2 regions of the Bacillus sp. PK6-013 genome follow, and region 2 is predicted to be linked to the other one. Evidence: riboswitches for the same ligand, from Rfam matches in the RefSeq annotation. Region 2 holds a riboswitch; the other holds the start of a gene.
The links. A riboswitch is a leader RNA that binds a small molecule or an ion and turns the genes downstream of it on or off. The one in region 2 is predicted to bind cyclic di-AMP.

Region 1 (4,559 bases), 2.0 Mb from region 2:
CATTGTTGATCACCCACTTTTTCACGGCATCGACAGCGCCTTTGCGAATGTGCCTTCCGTCGGGCAGGTTCACGCCGCTCATTCTCGTTTCCGCCTTGAATTCAATCGGTTCTCCTGCTTCAGCAACGGACGAGTCATAGTGAATCGAGAGTTTATCAGCGAGTTCGATGACTGAGCGTCCTTCCGGTGTTTCGTCATGGATGGAGCCAAGCGCCGCATATTCACCAACGGTTTGAAGCGATTCATCGCCGACAGGGACAAATTCCCCGGCCATCCGGTTTCCAAAAGTGATCGTCCCTGTTTTATCAAGAACAATCGTGTTAATGTCGCCCGCAGCCTCGACAGCTTTCCCCGACATCGCCAGAACGTTGAAGCGGGTCACGCGATCCATTCCCGCAATCCCGATGGCTGACAGGAGCCCGCCGATCGTCGTCGGTATAAGACAGACAAGCAGGGCAATCAAGACGGCGGGATCAATTTGAAAACCGAGATAGGACGTAAAAAACGGGAGTGTCGCAACAACGATCAGAAAAATCAGCGTTAAGCTCGTTAAAACCGTATTCAACGCGATTTCATTCGGCGTTTTTTGCCTTTCAGCCCCTTCGACTAAAGCGATCATCTGATCGAGGAACGTTTCACCCGGATCACTCGTGATCTTGACTTTAATCGAATCGCTGACGACCCGGGTGCCTCCCGTAACAGAGCTGAAATCACCGCCTGCTTCCTTTATGACCGGAGCAGACTCTCCCGTGATGGCCGATTCGTCTACTGATGCGAGACCCGCGATGACTTCACCGTCGCCAGGTATCATTTCTCCCTGGGAGACGATGACGATGTCCCCCTTTCTAAGCTCGGCAGGCGCTACCTTCTCAATGCGGTCATCCATTACTTTATTGGCCGAAACCCCTTTTTTCGTCTGTTTTAAAGAATCGGCCTGTGCCTTTCCTCTTCCTTCAGCCAGCGCTTCGGCGAAATTCGCGAATAACACGGTGATCAGCAAAATGAAAGAAACCGCCGGATTGAACCAGGGAGCCGCCGTACTGCCGAAAAACCGGGGAAACACGGAAAGCAGAACCGTTATGAAAAATCCAACTTCTACGACAAACATAATCGGATTTTTGATCATAGTTCGCGGATCTAATTTTAAAAAGGCATGTTTGACCGCATCTTTGATGATCGTGTCGTTCATCGTTTGCTTTGTTGTGTGAACGGCATCCGGTGTGGCCTGTTGACTGGAATGATGCAAATCGTTCATGAGTAAAGCCCCCTTATCGTAATGTTAAATATTCTGCGGCCGGTCCCAACACAAGCACCGGAAAGAATGTTAAAGCCCCGACGATCAGGATCGAAGCGATAAAAATCCCGCTGAACAGGCTTGAATCGGTGCGAAATGTTCCGATTGTTTCCGGAACGGTTTGCTTTTTCAAAAGTGACCCCGCAACTGCGAGCAGTGTGACAATTGAGAAATAACGGCCGATAAACATCACAATTCCCGTTGTTATATTCCAAAAAGGCGACGCGTCTCCGAGCCCTTCAAATCCTGAACCGTTATTCGCGGCTGAAGACGTATATTCGTATAAAATCTGGCTGATCCCGTGAAATCCGGGATTTGAAATTGCAGCCTGACCCGCTTGCGTCATGACGGCAAGCGCTGACGCCCCTAAGATTAACAAAGGATGAATCAGCAGAGTAACGGCTAAAAGCTTCATTTCATTTCCTTCAATTTTTTTGCCTAAAAACTCAGGCGTTCTTCCGACCATTAAGCCCGACAGAAAAACCGCAACCATCGCGTATAGAAGCATGTTCATCAATCCGGCGCCTATTCCGCCAAACACCGTGTTCAGCATCATATTAAGCAATGCCAAAAGACCCGTTAGTGGCGTGAGCGTGTCGTGCATCGTATTGACAGCTCCTGTCTCGCTCGCGGTGGTAACCATCGCATAAAAAGCTGAATTCAATGTTCCAAAACGCACTTCCTTACCTTCCATGCTGCCTTCTGTGTGCTCGATTCCGAGCTGATTGATGACGGGATTGCCTTGCGATTCCGCCATGAAAGCTGCCCCGGCTGAAAGCAAAAACAAAAGACCTGCGGATACAAAAAGAATGCGGCCTTGCTTCAGATTCCCAACCATTTTCCCATACGTAAACGGCAGTGAGATGGTAATCAAGAGCATTAATAAAATTTGAATCGCATTGCTCCATCCATTCGGATTTTCAAATGGATGAGAAGAGTTGACGCCAAAATACCCCCCGCCGTTGTTCCCCAGCTCTTTGATGGATAAAAAGGACGCCACCGGCCCCCGAACAATGGACTGCTCCCCTCCGCTCACCGTATGGGCTGTCACGGAACCGTCAAGCGTCTGCGGTACGCCTAGGGCGACGAAAACAAGCGACACCACAACTGTGATCGGCAGTAAAATCCGCGTGATCGAACGGACCAAATCGACAAAAAAGTTGCCGAACGGTTTCCCGGCGAGCCCCCGAATCATCGCAACCGCGGCGGCCAGCGCCGTAGCGGGAGCGGCAAACATTAAAAAGGTGATCGCAATCATCTGCGAAAGCATGGACAGACCGCTTTCGCCGCTGTAATGCTGCAAATTTGTATTCGTCATAAAACTGACTGCCGTATTAAAAGCCAGTGTGGGTTCCATTCCCGCGACCTTTTCAGGATTTAAAGGCAGTACACCCTGCAGACGAAAAACGAGATAAACGATGAAAATCATCGCCGTATTCGTGAGTACCAGCGCGGCGGCGTATTTCTTCCACGATTGGTTTTCTCCTTTTACTCCGCCCAGCTCAAGCAGCAAGCGTTCCGCCGGAAGGAAAAACCGGTCGATTTTGGACGGGGCGCCGTCAAATACCTTCGCTATGTAAAGCCCCATTGGTTTGGCTGCCAGCAATGCGGCAAGCAGGATAAAACAGATGGATATGAGCGACGTCATTTCAATACCCCCAATTTGTGTACAATTAAAATTTCTCAGGATTCAATAAAGCATAAGTCAAATAGACAAACATGGCGGCTGCTCCCGCTGCCAATAGCGCCATGGCAATCACTCCTTTCACATTTATGATTGATCAGCGGTTTTCCCCGCCCATCTCAGCAACAGAAACATCATCCCCGCTAAAAATGCGACAATGGCCAGCATCACGATATCCAGCACTCCGCTCACCTCCTTTCATGTTTTTTGCACGAAAAAAAGCCGCAAGAGAACAAACCTCTTACGGCTTTTTTGGGCACAGTTAAGAAACCGTGCTTTATGCACGTTTTTTGGTTCTCTTTAAACGCTTGCGAGGTTAGCTGTCGGATTCAGGTGCAAAGAGTCACCTTACCTTGAAAAGGATTCACCCCAAGTGGCAGCGCCACAAAAAATTGGTTCCCCCGCTTCCAATTGGAATTCAGCGGTTACGTTAATTGGAAATTTTATTCAGTTTTTTGATGAGATTTATATTACGCCCGTTCAATCATCGTGTAAAGTTTCATAAATGATCAAATTTCCTCGTTTATCAATTTTATAACCTTTTTTACACAGTTTATGACTTATTACCTTCTATTTTCTCTTAATATCTTGTTTTCTCTTTCATGTTATGGCTTTTACCTGTGAAAAACGGCGGATAAAAAATGTGTCGAAGCCCCGCTCGGAAATTCGAACGGGGCCGTTTTTTGTTAAAAGTCAAAGTTATCAGGATCAGGACCGACACGGGTGTTTTCATTCAGCCCGTCAATTTGCTTCATTTCCTCGAGGGTCAGTTCAAAATCAAATACCTCCGCGTTTTGGGCAATTCGCTCCGCTTTTGTCGACTTTGGAATGGTGATGACTCCGTTTTGCAAATCCCAGCGTAAAATGACTTGAGCAGGTGTCTTGCCGTGCTTGTCCGCGATATCTTTCAGCAGCGGGTGGCTGAGCAATTGGCCTTGCATCAGCGGCGACCATGCTTGAAGCTGGATGCTGTGCGAACGGCAAAACGCTTGCAGCTCTTTCTGCGTGAGCCGCGGGTGATACTCGACCTGGTCGATCACCGGTTTGACGGCGGCATCTTTCAGCAAGTCTTCCAGATGGTGAACGTGAAAATTGCTGACGCCGATTGCTTTTACGCGTCCTTGTTCATAAAGAGTTTCAAGGGCTTTCCACGCCGCTTTATAGCGCCCTTCAACAGGCCAGTGGATCAGGTATAAATCCAGGTAATCGAGCCCGAGCTTTTCGAGACTCGCTTCGTAGGCTGCAATCGTTTCGTCATAGCCTAAATCGTCATTCCAGACCTTTGACGTTACAAACAAGTCTTCTCTAGAAATTCCGGCTTCTTTCAACCCTTCGCGAATTCCTTGGCCAACCCCTTCTTCATTTCCGTAGATGGCTGCCGTATCGATACTGCGGTAGCCGTGCTTGATTGCCGTTTTTACGGCTTGCACCAGTTCGGGCCCTTCCTCTACTTTAAACACGCCTAGTCCAAACCAGGGCATGTCCGTCCCGTTATTCAATGTGATTCGATCTTGCAGATTTTTTGCCGTCATCTAATTGGCCTCCTCATATTTTTGTATACATCATGCGCAGTTTTTCTTT
Region 2 (4,559 bases):
CATGCTCGTTTTGAATCAGTTTAAACATCAGTATTCCTCTCTTCCGTTCCATTCGTCCGCGCCATATATTCATCCTCGAGAGACTGCTTAAACGGAGCGATCGAATAGACGTCAATCTCATTGGCGACAAGCTGTTGATTTAAAGCAGGAATTTGCGCTTTCGCCACCTTTACGGCGAGGAGACCTTTTTCGGCGCGGGCTTCGTATCCCTGGTCTTTCAGCCACTGAAGCGCTTTGTCATAGGGCTGTACCTCCAGCATCGCCTTTTCCTGCTTTTCATCCGCATCATTGAGGACGACGGTTGATTTGATTTTCCCTTGTTGAAGAATGACGACCCGATCGCACAAATCTTCCACTTCCTTCAGCAAGTGGGTCGCAAACAGGATCGCCGTTCCTTCTTCTTCGGCAAGCTCACGCAAGTGTTCGCGGAAATCTTTCATTCCCGCCGGGTCCAATCCGTTTGTCGGCTCGTCCAAAATCAGCAGCTTCGGCCGGTGAAGAATCGCCTGGGCAATACCGAGGCGCTGTTTCATTCCGAGCGAGTATGTTTTGACCTTGTCTTCTGCGGCATCTTCTAGCCCGACCCTGCTGATCACTTCCGCCAGTCTATCCCGACCGATTCCAGCGTGCATATTTGCATAGTGTTTCAGATTTTCATAGCCTGTCAGATACGGATAAAATTCTGGATTTTCAACGATGGCTCCGACCGACCGGATCGCTTTTTCAAATTGGCGGTCAATCGGAAAGCCGTTTATGACAATTGATCCGCTCTTCATTTTAATTAACCCGGTAATCAATTTGATGAGGGTCGTTTTTCCTGATCCGTTCGGTCCAAGCAGGCCGATGATCTCCCCTTCATCCGCCGTTAAGCGGATATCCTTCAATATCGTTTTGCCGTCTATGATTTTATCAACATTTTCTATATGTAAAACAGGCTGCTTTGTCATAGCCCCCTCCTCTTTCCCAAAAAAATAAACAGTGCCGAAAAGGCACTGTTTGATTATATCATTTTTGAGTTACACGGACACTTCACTATGAGGGGCTTCGATTTTGCCGTGTTTCTTTTCCGTTTCGGTGACGATGACTGCGCATGCTGCATCACCTGTTGTATTGACAGCCGTCCGAATCATGTCCAGAAGTCGGTCAATTCCCAATATTAGCGCAATTCCTTCAACTGGAAGGCCAACTGTTTGAAGAACCATGGCGAGCATAATCAGTCCGACACCCGGAACACCCGCTGTTCCAATGCTGGCAAGCACTGCGGTGAGAACAACCATCAACAGCTGTGTCAGTGACAGGTCATTGCCGTACACCTGAGCGATAAAGACCGTCGCTACCCCTTGCATAATTGCCGTGCCATCCATGTTGATCGTAGCTCCAAGCGGCTGAACAAAGCTTGAGATCGGCTCTGGCACTTTCAGCTTTCTTTGAGCGACATCCATCGAAACCGGAAGCGTCGCGTTGCTGCTTGACGTACTGAAGGCAACAAGCATAACCTCTGAAAAATCTTTAAAGAATGTGAGCGGGTTCCGCTTTGCCAAAAACGCAATCGCTGAGCCGTATGTGACGATGGTGTGGATGAACAGCGCCAGAATGACGACGATCATATAAAGCCCCATTGCTTTAATGGCGTCCCAGCCTTGACTTCCGATTGCCCCGGCAATCAAGCCGAACGTACCGTACGGTGCGAACTTCATGACGAGATTGACGAGATACATCATTAGATCGTTACCTTGTTCAACCACTTTGAGAAGAGCGTCCGCTTTTTTGCCGAGCATCGTAATTCCGAGACCGACCAAAATGGAGAAAGCAATGATTTGCAGCATATTTCCTTCAGCCATTGCCTGAACCGGGTTTGTCGGAATGATATTCAAAAGCGTTTCGGCAATGCTTGGCGCTTTCTGTGCTGAATATTCCGCTGCGCTTGTATCATACGTTCCGATGGTTCCCGGTTTGATGACCAACGCTAAAATAAGTCCGATAATAATGGCAATTGCCGTTGTAACTAAAAAGAAAGAAATCGTTTTGGCACCGATTCTGCCCAGTTTCTTTGGATCTCCAAGTCCTGCTACCCCTAAAGTGAGAGAAAAGAAAACAATCGGTACAACGAGCATTTTAATTAAGTTGAGGAAGATCGTGCCGAGCGGCCCGAATAAAAATGTATTAAGCTTGCTAAATACATCCGGCGAAGTGACGTTCAGTATAATACCGACGGCTGCACCGAGTAATAGAGCGATAATAATTTTTGTTGCTAACTTCATATAACATATCTCCCCTTTCCAAAAAAAGCCCATGAGAGATCTCCCATGGGCTTTTACCATTAAAATTGGTTCCACATGACTCTCTTCACGTTGATGAGGTTAGCTGACGGGTTCGGACGAAGAGATGTCCGTCTTTCAGTTCGCACGGGAACAGAAAAATTCACCCCAAATGATCGGGTCCCCCACTCCTACTAAAGGATTAAACGTGTGGCGCTATTTCGTTATATAACAGTTATACCTGAAAATTCGAAATATGTAAACCAAATTTTCCGATTTACAAATATATGCTATTTTCGGGTGCCCGCTGTTCGGCTTTTCTCTTGACTTGTGACATCAAGGATATCAAGCAGGAAAACAAATATCGGAATACCGATAATTAAACCCCAAATCCCTATGAAATGTTCAGAAAAAATCAGCACGATAAACGTGAAGAAAATCGGCAGCTCCGTCTTGGCGGACATCAGTTTCGGATTGAGGAAATAGGCCTCTATCGCATGGACGATCATGATAACCAATACCAGTGATACGATATAAGCGATTCCGCCGATACTGTAGGCGATAATGCTTAACGGAATAAGGGAGAGCACAACACCTGCGACCGGAACCAGCCCGAGGAAAAACACCATGACGGCAAGGCCGAATAGCTGAGGAAAACCCATAATCGCGAGGGCAATGGTCGTCAATGCGCAATTGATGGAGGCGATAATAAACTGAGCCTCAAGCACCTTTCCGAACGTTCTCGTGAATTTTTTACCAAAGTAAGCAATTTCCTCGTAGAAAATAGCTATTTTGCTCGTCTTAAATTTATCCATTAAGCTCAAGACCTTGTCTTTTTCGATCAATAAGAACATGCTGAGAACCAATGACATAACCACCTGCAGGCCAAACGCGCTAATATCTGTGATATATGTATAGATAAAGTTAAGACCTTTTTCCAAATAGGATGTCAAATTGATATCGCCGAACATACCGGTGATCATATCGAGAAAAGGAATGCTGTCAGGGTGAGAAGCAATATACTTTCCTTGTTTGATCAGCTGCTGAATCTGGGTGACGATCACGGGGTAATAGACCACACCGCCGATCGAAAGCGCGATGGCAAGAGCCGCATACAAACAGGAAATAATCAGTCTCTGGCTGACTTTAATAAAGCGGTTTAAAAAACCGCGGATCACATTTTCCAGACGGTTCATCAAAAACGTAAAGATAAATGTGAGCAATATGAGATTCATCATGCTGCGGAACAGATATAAAACTCCCGCCAATACAACAAAAACTGAAAAACGCCTGACCCCAGGATGCTGAAAAAATTTAATCAACGCTGCCATTCGGTACACTCCCACCAGTACTTTAGTCCTTAACTTTTAGCATTCAAACTTTTATAATTACAATTTGATGCATCATCTGTAAATTATATAACAAAACAGACCGGAAATCTCTTCAGAAGATCAATAATTAATAATATTTTAATATGAGCGCTCGTGCGGCAGCGGCAGGCATCTTCCATAAAAAAGGAGGGGCTGATGTTCAGCCCCTCTCTTCACCGTACATTAACCGCTTCTTCTTTGGCGTCCGCCTTTTTCACCGTTTTCTTGATAGAACTCCTTGTCATGGTTTCGGCTTGTGGCTTCTCCGCCTTTTTGACCGATCTCCTGGTAGAATTCTTTGTCATGGTTTTTGCTTGTGGCTTCTCCGCCCTTTTCACCGATTTCCTGGTAGAATTCTTTATCATGGTTTCGGCTTGTGGCTTCTCCGCCTTTTTCACCGATTTCCTGGTAGAATTCTTTGTCATGATTACGGCTTGTGGCTTCCCCGCCTTTTTCGCCGATTTCCTGGTAGAATTCTTTGTCATGATTTTTGCTTGTGGCTTCTCCGCCTTTTTGACCGATCTCTTGGTAGAATTCTTTATCATGGTTTTGGCTTGTTTTTTCTCCGCCTTTTCTGCCTGCTTCTTCCCTGCTCATTTTGTTGTTGTCATTATTGTTTGCCATTTTCGATTCCTCCTTTTGAAGTGTTATGGTTTTTACATTCCACATTTCAAAAAGAGTAAACACAAATAGCACATTCACGAAAGAGTCCGGGAATCATGCAATCATCCGCTGCCTTTTACCGTCCATTCCGGTACCGGAGCCGGCGTATTGTTCTGCAGCGTCTTAGATATCTCGGCAGGCTCTTCAAACAGGGTAATGTTGATGGATTCGAACGTACCTTTCTGATTCGTTCTTTCATATATTGCATCATGATGATCGGCCATAAAGTTCAAATAATCGCGCTTTGATTTCCAAAGCACGAGGACAA

Region 1: another riboswitch for cyclic di-AMP. It lies ahead of kdpF (K(+)-transporting ATPase subunit F); the one in region 2 lies ahead of M1E03_RS18880 (dicarboxylate/amino acid:cation symporter).

Annotation. Positions count from the first base shown of each region.
Region 1 covers NZ_CP096417.1:1,443,794-1,448,352, reverse strand. The annotation lists gene kdpB (potassium-transporting ATPase subunit KdpB) at 1-1,189, opposite strand, end outside; gene kdpA (potassium-transporting ATPase subunit KdpA) at 1,269-2,942, opposite strand; gene kdpF (K(+)-transporting ATPase subunit F) at 2,968-3,015, opposite strand; cyclic di-AMP (ydaO/yuaA leader) riboswitch at 3,270-3,412, opposite strand; gene M1E03_RS07320 (aldo/keto reductase) at 3,665-4,510, opposite strand; gene M1E03_RS07315 (MFS transporter) at 4,541-4,559, opposite strand, start outside.
Region 2 covers NZ_CP096417.1:3,732,628-3,737,186, forward strand. The annotation lists gene M1E03_RS18870 (ABC transporter permease) at 1-28, opposite strand, end outside; gene M1E03_RS18875 (ABC transporter ATP-binding protein) at 21-947, opposite strand; gene M1E03_RS18880 (dicarboxylate/amino acid:cation symporter) at 1,017-2,261, opposite strand; cyclic di-AMP (ydaO/yuaA leader) riboswitch at 2,336-2,477, opposite strand; gene M1E03_RS18885 (AI-2E family transporter) at 2,549-3,589, opposite strand; gene gsiB (glucose starvation-inducible protein GsiB) at 3,812-4,252, opposite strand; gene M1E03_RS18895 (YdbC family protein) at 4,354-4,559, opposite strand, start outside.